Regions from separate parts of the Kurthia sp. ISK08 genome, predicted to be linked through region 1. Evidence: predicted binding sites of a transcription regulator. Region 1 holds the regulator's gene; the other holds the start of a gene.
The links. The regulator CtsR, encoded in region 1, represses protease genes until heat stress. The targets are predictions, from matches to a motif close to ATGGTCAATAAAGGTCAAACA.
Positions count from the first base shown of each region.

Region 2: clpP (ATP-dependent Clp endopeptidase proteolytic subunit ClpP) is a predicted target of CtsR. The motif match lies at 2,103-2,123, and genes of this name have one in related genera.

Region 1 is NZ_JBJXHL010000007.1:118,961-124,616, reverse strand. It holds gene ACKVQX_RS12780 (ATP-dependent Clp protease ATP-binding subunit) at 1-1,062, opposite strand, end outside; gene ACKVQX_RS12775 (protein arginine kinase) at 1,052-2,155, opposite strand; gene ACKVQX_RS12770 (UvrB/UvrC motif-containing protein) at 2,145-2,699, opposite strand; gene ACKVQX_RS12765 (CtsR family transcriptional regulator) at 2,717-3,187, opposite strand; gene ACKVQX_RS12760 (DUF4870 domain-containing protein) at 3,349-3,663, opposite strand; gene corA (magnesium/cobalt transporter CorA) at 3,800-4,765, shown strand; gene ACKVQX_RS12750 (globin-coupled sensor protein) at 5,342-5,656, shown strand, end outside.
Region 2 is NZ_JBJXHL010000004.1:153,090-158,745, reverse strand. It holds gene ACKVQX_RS09505 (HPr family phosphocarrier protein) at 1-189, shown strand, start outside; gene ACKVQX_RS09500 (LPXTG cell wall anchor domain-containing protein) at 371-862, shown strand; gene ACKVQX_RS09495 (hypothetical protein) at 1,073-1,393, shown strand; gene clpP (ATP-dependent Clp endopeptidase proteolytic subunit ClpP) at 1,449-2,039, opposite strand; tRNA gene ACKVQX_RS09485 (tRNA-Arg) at 2,197-2,268, shown strand; gene ACKVQX_RS09480 (polysaccharide pyruvyl transferase family protein) at 2,500-3,879, shown strand; gene ACKVQX_RS09475 (TetR/AcrR family transcriptional regulator) at 3,911-4,813, opposite strand; gene ACKVQX_RS09470 (DHA2 family efflux MFS transporter permease subunit) at 4,984-5,656, shown strand, end outside.

The DNA.
Region 1 (5,656 bases):
ACCTTCGATAATTTGAATCGCTTCTTCTACAGAAGGTTCATCTACTTGAATTGGTTGGAAACGACGTTCTAATGCAGCATCTTTTTCAATGTATTTACGATACTCATCTAATGTTGTTGCACCGATACATTGTAGTTCACCACGCGCTAGAGAAGGTTTTAAGATATTTGATGCATCAATTGCACCTTCTGCACCACCCGCTCCAATCAATGTGTGTAACTCATCAATGAATAAGATAACGTTACCTGCTTGGCGTATTTCGTCCATCACTTTTTTCAAGCGATCTTCAAACTCACCACGATATTTTGTACCTGCAACTACCGTCCCCATATCAAGTGTCATAACACGCTTATCACGTAGGATTTCAGGCACTTCATTATTCACAATTTGTTGTGCTAATCCTTCTGCAATCGCTGTTTTACCTACACCTGGTTCACCGATAATAACAGGGTTGTTTTTTGTACGACGAGATAATACTTCAATCACACGTGTAATTTCTTTACTACGTCCAATTACTGGATCTAAATTACCTTCACGCGCCATCTCTGTTAAATCACGCGCTAAGCTATCTAATGTTGGCGTATTTGCTGTCGGTGCAGCAGCATTACCATTTTGACCTGCATCTGCACTACCAAGCAGTTGTAACACTTGTTGACGCGCTTTATTTAAGCTAACACCTGCATTATTTAATACACGTGCAGCAACACCTTCACCTTCACGAATAAGAGCTAATAAAATGTGCTCTGTTCCGATATATGAATGACCTAATTTACGAGATTCATCTACTGATAACTCAATGACTTTTTTAGCACGAGGTGTGTAATGAACGATTGGCCCAACATTTTTAGAACCTGTACCAACAAGTTCTTCAATGCCTTCTTCAATCATTTCAGGACTCACTTCAATAGCCTCAAGAGCTTTTGCAGCGATTCCGCCACCTTCTCGAATTAATCCAAGTAAGATGTGTTCTGTTCCAATCGCTTCATGCTTCATACGAACGGCTTCTTCTTGTGCTAATTGCAATACTTTTTGAGCTCTTTGTGTAAATCGATTAAACATCATATGAGTCCTCTCCTTCATCTTCCAATTTATGTTGGCATGCTTCGCCAATCATGTCGCGAATCAATGTCGCGCGGTACACATCTCGCTCATTTGGCTTCAATGTTGTACCTGTATATTGTTGTAAGAAGCCTGGTTGCATAATCAGCATACATTTATTTAAAACTTCATTTGGAATTCTTTGTATGATACCTAAATCTATACCCAAACGCACGTTAGATAAACAATTCGCAGCTTCTGTACTCGATAGGATTCGAGCTGTTTGTAAGACTCCTAGCGAGCGATGCAAACGGTCTGAAATTGCAATCGGCGCATGTTCTAACATCGCCTTTCTAGCTTCTACTTCTTTTGCAACAACTTGTTCTACAATTGTTTCTAATTCTTGAATGATTTCTTCTTCTGATTTACCAAGTGTTACTTGATTTGAAATTTGATAATAATTCCCTACAGCTTCGGTTCCTTCACCATAGATTCCACGTACGATTAAACCGAGTCGTGGCATCATATTGATTAAGGCACGAACTTGATTCGTCATCGTAAGAGCTGGTAAGTGCATCATGACGGAAGCACGTAACCCTGTTCCTACATTCGTCGGACAAGTAGTCATATAACCAAATTGTTCATCAAATGCATAGTTCACGTGTTTTTCAATACAATCATCAATTTCATTTGCTTTTAGTAAAGCTTTTTTAAGATTAAGTCCTGGTTCTAAACATTGAATACGAATGTGGTCTTCTTCGTTAATCATGACACTAATTGATTCATCTTCAGATACGAGAATCGAACCAATCCGTTCTTTTTTCGCAAGTTGCGGACTAATTAAATGCTTCTCTACTAAAATTTGTTTTTGCAAAGAAGGTCTTTGCCCCAAATCAAAATGATAGAGTGGTGTTTGAAGTGTTTCACAATCGAGTAAAGCACTACTCACTTGACGATCAACAGCCATCGCTTCTTCTTCACTAAAAGCACGTGGGAAACGATACGCAGACATGTTACGCGCTAAACGAATACGTGTACTCATGACAATATCACCGTGCTCACCATCGCCAGCCATCCAACTAATATTGTCACCTTTTAGAAAATGATCAATTTTCATCGTTCGCTGCACCACCTTGCGTTAACTGTTTTTCAAGTTGCTTTACCTCATCTCGAAGTTTTGCTGCTTCTTCAAACTCTTCTTGCTCTACAGCTGATTTCATCTTCTGACGTAATACTTCAATCTCTTTTTTAATTTGATATGTTTTATTTAATCCGCCCGGTATCTTACCAGTATGTTCTGTTGCACCATTATGAAGTCTTTTAAATACTTCAGGCAAACGTTCATAAAAAGCATGATAACAATTTGGACAATTAAATTTACCTTCTTTTAAAAACTGTTGGTACGTCATACCACATGTCTCGCATTGCTGCTTTTCTTGCGGTGGTTGTTTTGACTGAGGTGCGTTGGATGACCATGTTGGAATACCAAACCAGTCCGAAAAGATTTGTTCGATTGTCACAGGCTTTACTTCTTCATCTATATGCAAATAATCTTGTTGCCCACTGCAAACTTCGCAGTAGTGTTTTACGACTTCTTCATTATTTTTTGTCATCGTAATGGTGACAGTAGCTGGACGTTGTTTACAGTTTTCACAGATCATCCTCTATACACCTTCTTTTAAGATTCTTTTTCATACTTCAGTGCTACTAGCATTGCTTGTAAAATACGAGAGCGGAGCTGATCACGATATGGTAAATCAATCGCAATGACTTCTCGGTCCATAGCAGTAAGAATGAGCTTTGCCTCACGTTTTGTAATTGCTTGCTCTTCAGTTAAGCGATGTACAATATCCTCTGCAGCCGTTTGCGAGATTTGATAATTGATTTGAGATAGAATATCGTCTAACAGTTCTGTTTTCGAGTTCGTACGTACACGTAAAATGCGAATATACCCCCCACCTCCACGTTTACTTTCGACGATATAACCTCTCTCTACTGTGAATCTTGTATTGATGACGTAATTTATTTGCGACGGTACACATTGGAAGCGGTCTGCAATCTCACTTCGTTTAATCTCAATGTGTCCATTACCGCCCATTTCAATAATTTCTTTCAAATACGCCTCAATAATATTCGACATATTCTTCATGTCGAGTCCCCACCTCCTTTAATCAAGCTGACTTTGACTATCTTTGACTATATTATAAATAAATTGTTTTATAAATTGCAATAAAAATGCTCGTTCCTTTTTTGTTTTATAAAAAAACAGACATCCTAACCATTACAATTAGAATATCTGTCTATTTATGATTATTTAACCCAGCGTCCAACGATTGGATAATTCCAATACTCACCTTGCAATGCACGAATAATCCCGATAATTGGAACAATGAACCCCATTAATCCAAAGACGATTAAAAACGGAATTCCAATTAACACATACGAGAATACAACTGAAATACCAATAAGAATTGACATAACAATTTGGAATAACAATGCTTGTAGTGATAAACTTTTCACTCTCGAATCATCAATTAAGAGCATAAAGAGTAATGGAAGTAGAATCGGTAAATAATATGCACTTGAGTGTAGTACAACTTTAATCCATTTATTGTCTTGTTCCATCTAAAACACGCTCCTTTTCTTTCTTATATATACGCATGAACAGTGTCATCCGTTTCATTTTATTTTTGTGATGATGTGACAAAAAAATTTAATTATGGGAAGATATAGAGTAAATAAATCGTGAAGAGGTGACAAAATGATTTACACTCTAGGTCTTACAAAAGACCAGCAGCTCGTGGAAAACTTCCCTTTAGAACATATTAAAGAAGATCGTTTCGATTGGTTTTGGGTTGATTTTTCAGAACCTACTGCAAAAGAAAATTTATTACTGCATACTTTTTTCCAATTTCATCCCCTAGCTGTAGAAGATGCCTTGATGCGTTTACAGCGTCCAAAAATAGATTACTATGATGATTATTATTTCACTGTTGTCCATAAATTAAACCCAAAAGAACTAACATCTGAGGAGATTAGTCTATTTATTTCTTCTAAATTTGTCGTCTCATATCATCAATTCCCTGTTCACGAATTTGAAATCGTCAAACGTGAATTAGAAAGTCATCCGAATCGCTGGGATCGCGGTACATTTTTCATCATGTATCAAACAATCGATAAAATTGTCGATGAGTTTTTCCCCCTTGTTTTTACTATTGAAGATCGACTTAATACCATTGAAGATCAGTTAGATTATAAAAATAGCGTAGACTTAATGAACGATGTATTCGACCTTCGCAATGATTTACTCCATATAAGAAGAACGGTTCTCCCAATGCGTGATTTGTTATATCGGATTTTAAATTCAAACCGCCTAAATTTAACACAAAAAGAAAAAGCCTATTTTAGTGATGTACACGACCATCTCGTGAAATTGACTGAAATGGTTGAATCAAATCGTGAGTTAACTGCTGACATGCGAGATAGTCATATGTCGATGAACGCAATTCGTATGAATAATATTATGATGACGCTTACCATTGTATCAACTATTTTTATCCCACTCACATTCATCGCAGGAGTTTATGGCATGAACTTTGTGAATATGCCCGAATTGAATTGGCATTATGGATACTTCATTACATTAGGACTTATGATTTTCATCGTATTTGCGATGCTCATGCTATTTAAAAAACGTGGTTGGCTTGGATTTTTTAAAGATGATTAGTAAGGTATGTCTAAGAAAAAAGCATTTTTAACAGCGAAAATCCCGTATGATTTCAAAATCATATGGGATTATTCTTTTCAATCAATTTTCGATACGAACAATGCGTTTCGCGAGCAGGAATCATTTTTTCTATGTGTTCAATTGATTTGATTATTCGCGTTTGAAACACTCTAATTTTACTCTGTTGTAAGCTCTTTATTTTCAACCCATTTACGATATCAAAAAAATATCATTTATTCATTAATAACCATATGAATTACTCATATTTTATTATTACTTAACTTTTTTCACTGTTAAATACATTTTATACTCTTTTTATTTCAAAAAAACTATTTAAATCATCATTTTATATTTCTGTTGCTATAAACACAAATATATAGAAATTTATGTGAAATCTCTTTTTTTTCGTTGAATACGGTTCTCTTTTTCTTAATAAAATGATAAATTATTAGATGATACACCCCAACATTTAAAACTTATTACTTATTCTTTTTCAAAAAAACAAGACTAAAGAAATGACATACCCTTTTAAGATTAAAAAGACTTTTTTACTATAATATTTTGGAGGCTTCATCTATGATTTGGAACCGTTCGAAAAAGACAAAGAACGAGACTTTTTTCGATATAGAACAATATAAGAAAAACGTCAAAATTGATTTATCACATAATCAGCACTTACAAAAACAAATTGAACTACTTAGTTTAACATTAGAGGACTTAGCTATTATTCATCAATTAAAATTTGTTGCAGCAGATACTTTTGTACATATGACAGATGCATTCTATGATGCGATTGTAAAAGCACCTGAATTAACACATATGATTTCACAGAACTCTAGTATTGATCGTTTAAAAGTAACGCTAACAAAGCATATCAGCGAAATGTTCGAT
Region 2 (5,656 bases), on a different contig from region 1:
CAAGAAGCAAACCGCTACCATGCGGATGTATTCTTACAAAAAGGTACGCGCAAAGTAAATGCGAAGAGTATCATGGGGATTATGAGTTTAGCTGTTGCACATGGAACAGAGATTACACTGTTTGCAGACGGGAAAGACGAGCAAGAGGCAATCGCCGGTTTACGTGCAATGATTGAATCAGAAGATTAGTAAAAATACGAGGTAGCAGCGATGTTATCTCGTATTTTTTTATTTTAAAGATGTATGTTATGCATTATTCGGTATCTATTCTTTCGCGGATTCTACAAAATTAATTGAAACCGTAACAACAGATGCAAAGGGAAATGCGAAAATTGATCCGAAATATGCAACAAAAGAGTATCAAGTCAAAGTGACAGTTGGAAAAGAAACAAAAACTGTAACAATGACAAGTTGTAATGTAACGATTGATTTTAAAGCGCCAGTTACAGATGGTGAAACAGAAGAACCAACAGAACCAGGAAAACCAAATAAACCAACAACGCCAGAAAAACCATCGAAACCAGGAGTAGTCACAGGTGGCGATACGGAGGAGAATACAAATTCTTCTAAACCGTCAAAACCAGGTGTTAAACCAGGCGACCATTATGATGTATATGATAAAGATGGTAACTTAGTGGCGAGTGATGTAACAGTTGATCAAGACGGTAACATTAGCGCAGACTTACCACCAGGTGAATACGATTTCGTATCAAAAGGTGAGCATGTAACAGCTGAAGTTGGCAAAGATGGTAAACTACCACAAACAGGTTCAAGCGACTTCTTATTATACACATTAGCGGGTATTGCATTACTTGGAGCAAGTCTTGTTGTATTTGCGCGTGGACGTAAAAAGAGTGCGTAGAGCTTAAATAGACAGGAATCGTCATGATGGCGATTCCTGTTTTTATATGGTGAAAAATAGTGTGCATTATTTAACTTATTTTTCGTAAGTGTGTGCTATTTCATGTTGAATTGTTTCAAAATAAGCGACAGTCCGCTTTTTGTTTACCTTGATAAATAAAATGTCAGTGCTAAAATAAGTATATATGAAGCAATTTAGGAGGCATTCATGATGGAAATTACAATCGTTGCACATGTACAAACAGAAGGTCAACCAGAACAAATAGTAGACTTAGGAATTTCAGAGTTAATCGACTTTGAACTTGCACGCGATTTCCAAGTAAAAAATATTCTGGGTCAATTAGGTTATACAGATGTACAACCATTACCAACAGAAGATGTAGATGTATTTAAAGCGAACGCACAATTAAATGGACAAGCAGTTCAACCAAAAATTTTATTCGGTAAAGCGTTAAAAGCAGGTAATGTCGGTTCAAAATCAGGTGTATCTTTTTATGAGTTGAATGAATTACGTAATGTTGTACACGCTTAATTTATAAACAAAAAAGAGGTGAGGGGTTTTAAACCCTTCACCTCTTTTGCATACATTATTTTGTTTCGTTGTTTGTCATGATTTTATCGATTAAACCGTAGTTTAATGCTTCTTCAGCAGACATGAAGTTATCACGATCTGTATCTTTTTCAATTACTTCGACAGGTTGACCTGTACGCTCTGCAAGAATTTTGTTTAGTTTTTCACGTGTTTTTAAGATGTGGCGAGCAGCGATTTCGATTTCAGTCGCTTGACCTTGTGCGCCACCTAATGGTTGGTGAATCATGATTTCAGCGTTTGGTAATGCGAAACGCTTACCTTTTGCACCAGCTGTTAATAGGAATGAACCCATTGAAGCAGCCATACCGATACAGATTGTTTGTACATCTGGTTTGATGAATTGCATTGTATCGTAGATTGCCATACCAGCTGTTACTGAACCACCTGGTGAGTTGATGTATAAGAAGATATCCTTCTCTGGATCTTCTGCTTCTAAGAATAATAATTGTGATACGATTGCGTTTGCAACGTTATCATCAATTGCGCTACCAAGCATGATAATACGGTCTTTTAAAAGACGAGAATAAATATCGTATGCACGCTCTCCGCGGTTTGTTGTTTCGATTACTGTAGGAATTAAGTTCATTTAATTCTCCTCCGTTCAATCTAGTTACTGATTAGAATCAGCTGTACTCTTATTGTACATTGCATAGTCAAAAAAGGTCAAATATATTGTGTTAAATATTGCAAAGTCTAAATCAAGTTGTCAATTGCACTTTATATTTGTATAATAATAGTCATACGCCTCAGTAGTTTAATGGATAAAACATAAGATTCCGGTTCTTAGGCTGGGGGTTCGATTCCCTCCTGGGGCATATACAAGTTGTATGAAGTCATAAACATGACAACATACAGCTTTTTCTTTTGTACAAATTCCCTTTAAAGTGATATATAAACAAAAATCAAGTGACAATATTATGAAAAATATAACAGTTAAATTACATTTAATGAATAAAAAGGGTTAAAAGAGGTAAGTAACCTTTGGAAAAGGTAATATAACATAAGAGGATACTAAAGTAGATACATAGAAGGGAGTTTAATGGTTGATGAAAAAATATTTAATTCGTAGCGGTATGTTACCAACAGATGTGTTTGATGCTGCTAAAATCATTGCCAACAATTCAATTGGAGGAAATGTAGGAAACTTAATCTATGCATATAGCATTTATCGCACATTGATGACAGAAGATGTTGAATTTGTACCTGACTACTATCGTGTAAATCCAGCAGATGCGCCTTATATTAACGAGAATTATGATGCATATTTCATTCCATTAGCAGATGCCTTCCGACCAGATTTTGAAAATACATTAAAATCTTACACGAAATTAATTAATCGTTTGACAATACCTGTGTACGTCATTGGTGTTGGTGTACGCATTGACTTCGAGCCAGACTTCACAAAACAGAATCCATATGATCCAGCAGTTGTCGATTTCGTTAAAGCGGTATTAAATCGTTCAGCTATGATTGGTGTACGTGGAGAATTCACATCACGTTACCTAACACATTTAGGATTTAAAGAGGGGATTGACCATGTCATTATTGGTTGTCCGTCAATGTATGCAAATGGGCGTCATTTACGTATACGCGATACAGAAATTAATGAGAATTCCATTGTTACCATTAACTCATCTAAACTTTCTCCAAATCATGTTCTAGAATTTATTGATCGAAGTAAAAATGAATTCAAACATCATTATTTTATTCCGCAGTGGTATAAAGAATTAAAAATGATTTATTTAGGCGGTCCTAATCTTGAAAAGCCGAAGCCACATTATCAAGGAAAGACAACAGATGAACTGTATGTCCAAGATCGTGTGCGTTATTTCTTGAACGCTAAATCATGGATTGATTTTATAGGTGAAGCTGACTTTAGTTTTGGTGCTCGATTGCATGGGAACATTACAGCGACAATTGCTGGGACACCGAGCTTAATTATTCCAAAAGATGGGCGTATGCGTGAGTTAACAGATTACCATGCTTTAAATTATGTGGCTGGGAACGAATTAACAGAGCAAACACAGATTATGGACTTAATTGAAAAGAGTGACTTCCACCGTTGTGAGCATGTACATGAAGAAAATTTTAATCGTTTTATTCATTTCTTAAACCATAATGGAATTCCACATATTTATGAACAAGACCTTGATTTAGTGGAAGCGCCACTCGATAAACAGCTACAAGAAATTCAATTACTTCCACCAGTAAAAAGCTTTATTCATTGCTCGGCAGCTGAGATGGGAGAGCGCTTTGAGACGGTCATGAGTAATGTATTAGAACAAAAAAATGAACGTATTGTAAAGTTGAAAAGTCAGGTGAAAAGCCATCAAGTACGTACAAAACATTTAGAAGGTACATTGAATCGTAAGGCGGTTCGGATTGCCCTAAAAACAGCGAATTTATTTTCAAAAAAGAATTCATAAAAAAGAGGTTTGGGAATTGCTCCCAAGCCTCTTATTTTTTAAGGATACTGCCTTTATTTGCGCGTGTGACTTTCCAAATCTCATTGGCGATTTCAATTGTTTCAAGTGCGTGCTTTGAATCGCGGAAGCTATTGTAAAATTGATACGCAATCGTTCCAATAATATAGTAACGCGGTTTTTCCATCGAGAATTCTTCTATTAGACAGTCCGTGTACTCAATGCAAGATTCGGGTATATCGGATTCTAAACAACCTCTAAATCCTTTTAACTGATCTAAAATCTCATCGCGTGTAGGTACTTCATACTTCGTATTCTCGAAAATATAATTTTGTAAGTCAGGTCCCAAATAATAGTCGTTATTTTCGATTAGTGAAGGCACGATTAAGTCTAGTTGACGTAATGCATACTTTGATGTCACAACAGGATCAATTGCCTCACCAGCTGTCATGCTTCCAATATGAAGCATCTGATGAATCATCCCAAACAAAAGAATCGTGGCATCATAGCGATACGGTACAATACGTTCACCATATACGTCTACTAACCTTCTTGATAACCATTCCATCTCTTTTAAATGGTATTCTTTGACGATTTTTTTTAGTTCTTGGTCGCCTGAATGCAGGATTGATTCAAAGATTGGTAGTAAGTCGCGTTCGCGATTCACTTGCATGATGGTCGAAATTTGGGCTGCGAGTACACTTTTATCGGATAGGTTCTTTCCAATTAATAATTCAGCCTTTCGAAGTGTTGCATCTGAACGTCCAATCTCTAAAATTGCCACTAAGCAATCTTTTTTGGACGAAAAGTAATTATAAAATGTGCCTTTTGAGATATGTGCTTCATCTAAGATGTCTTGAATCGATGTACTGTGGAAGCCTTTTTTAGCAAATAGTTTAAGGGAAGCCAAGATAACTTGGCGTTTTCGATTATTCATATGTCCACCTTTAATCTTTATATTATACTGTCATTCTAACTGTAAAACGCTTTAATAGCAATGATTTTTGCAAAAACTTAATTTTCTTGTTGCCAAAATTGGACTATGAGTATATTATAGTGAAAGTAAACTTTTATACACGAAATATAAAGCAGAAGAGGGATTAATAAATGGATATGGAACAGTTACAGAAAAAGCCACCATATGCAATGATTGTATTAATGTTCATCGGTGCTTTTGTAGCATTACTTAACAATACATTATTGAATGTAGCATTACCTTCTATTATGAAGGACTTCGATGTAGATGCTTCAACGGTGCAGTGGCTAACAACAGGTTATATGTTGGTATCAGGGGTTTTAGTACCAGCAAGTGCATTCTTTATTACACGTATTAAAAACAGAACGTTATTTATTACAGCATTATCAATTTTTACAATCGGTACAGCTTTAGCAGCATACGCACCAACATTTAGTATCTTATTAACAGCGCGTATGGTTCAAGCAGCAGGTGCTGCCGTATTAGGTCCACTATTAATGAATATCATGCTTGTATCATTCCCAATTGCCAAACGTGGTGCAGTTATGGGGATTTTTGGTCTTGTTATGATTACAGCGCCAGCAATCGGCCCAACATTATCAGGTTGGATTGTTGAAACTTGGACATGGCATGTATTATTCGAAATGATTTTACCGTTATCAATCACGATTTTAATTATCGCAATCTTTAAGTTCCGTAATATTATGGATACACGCAAAGTCAAATTAAGTTATACATCACTTGTATTATCAACAATTGGTTTTGGTGGTCTATTATACGGTTTCAGTTCAGCTTCAGGCGAAG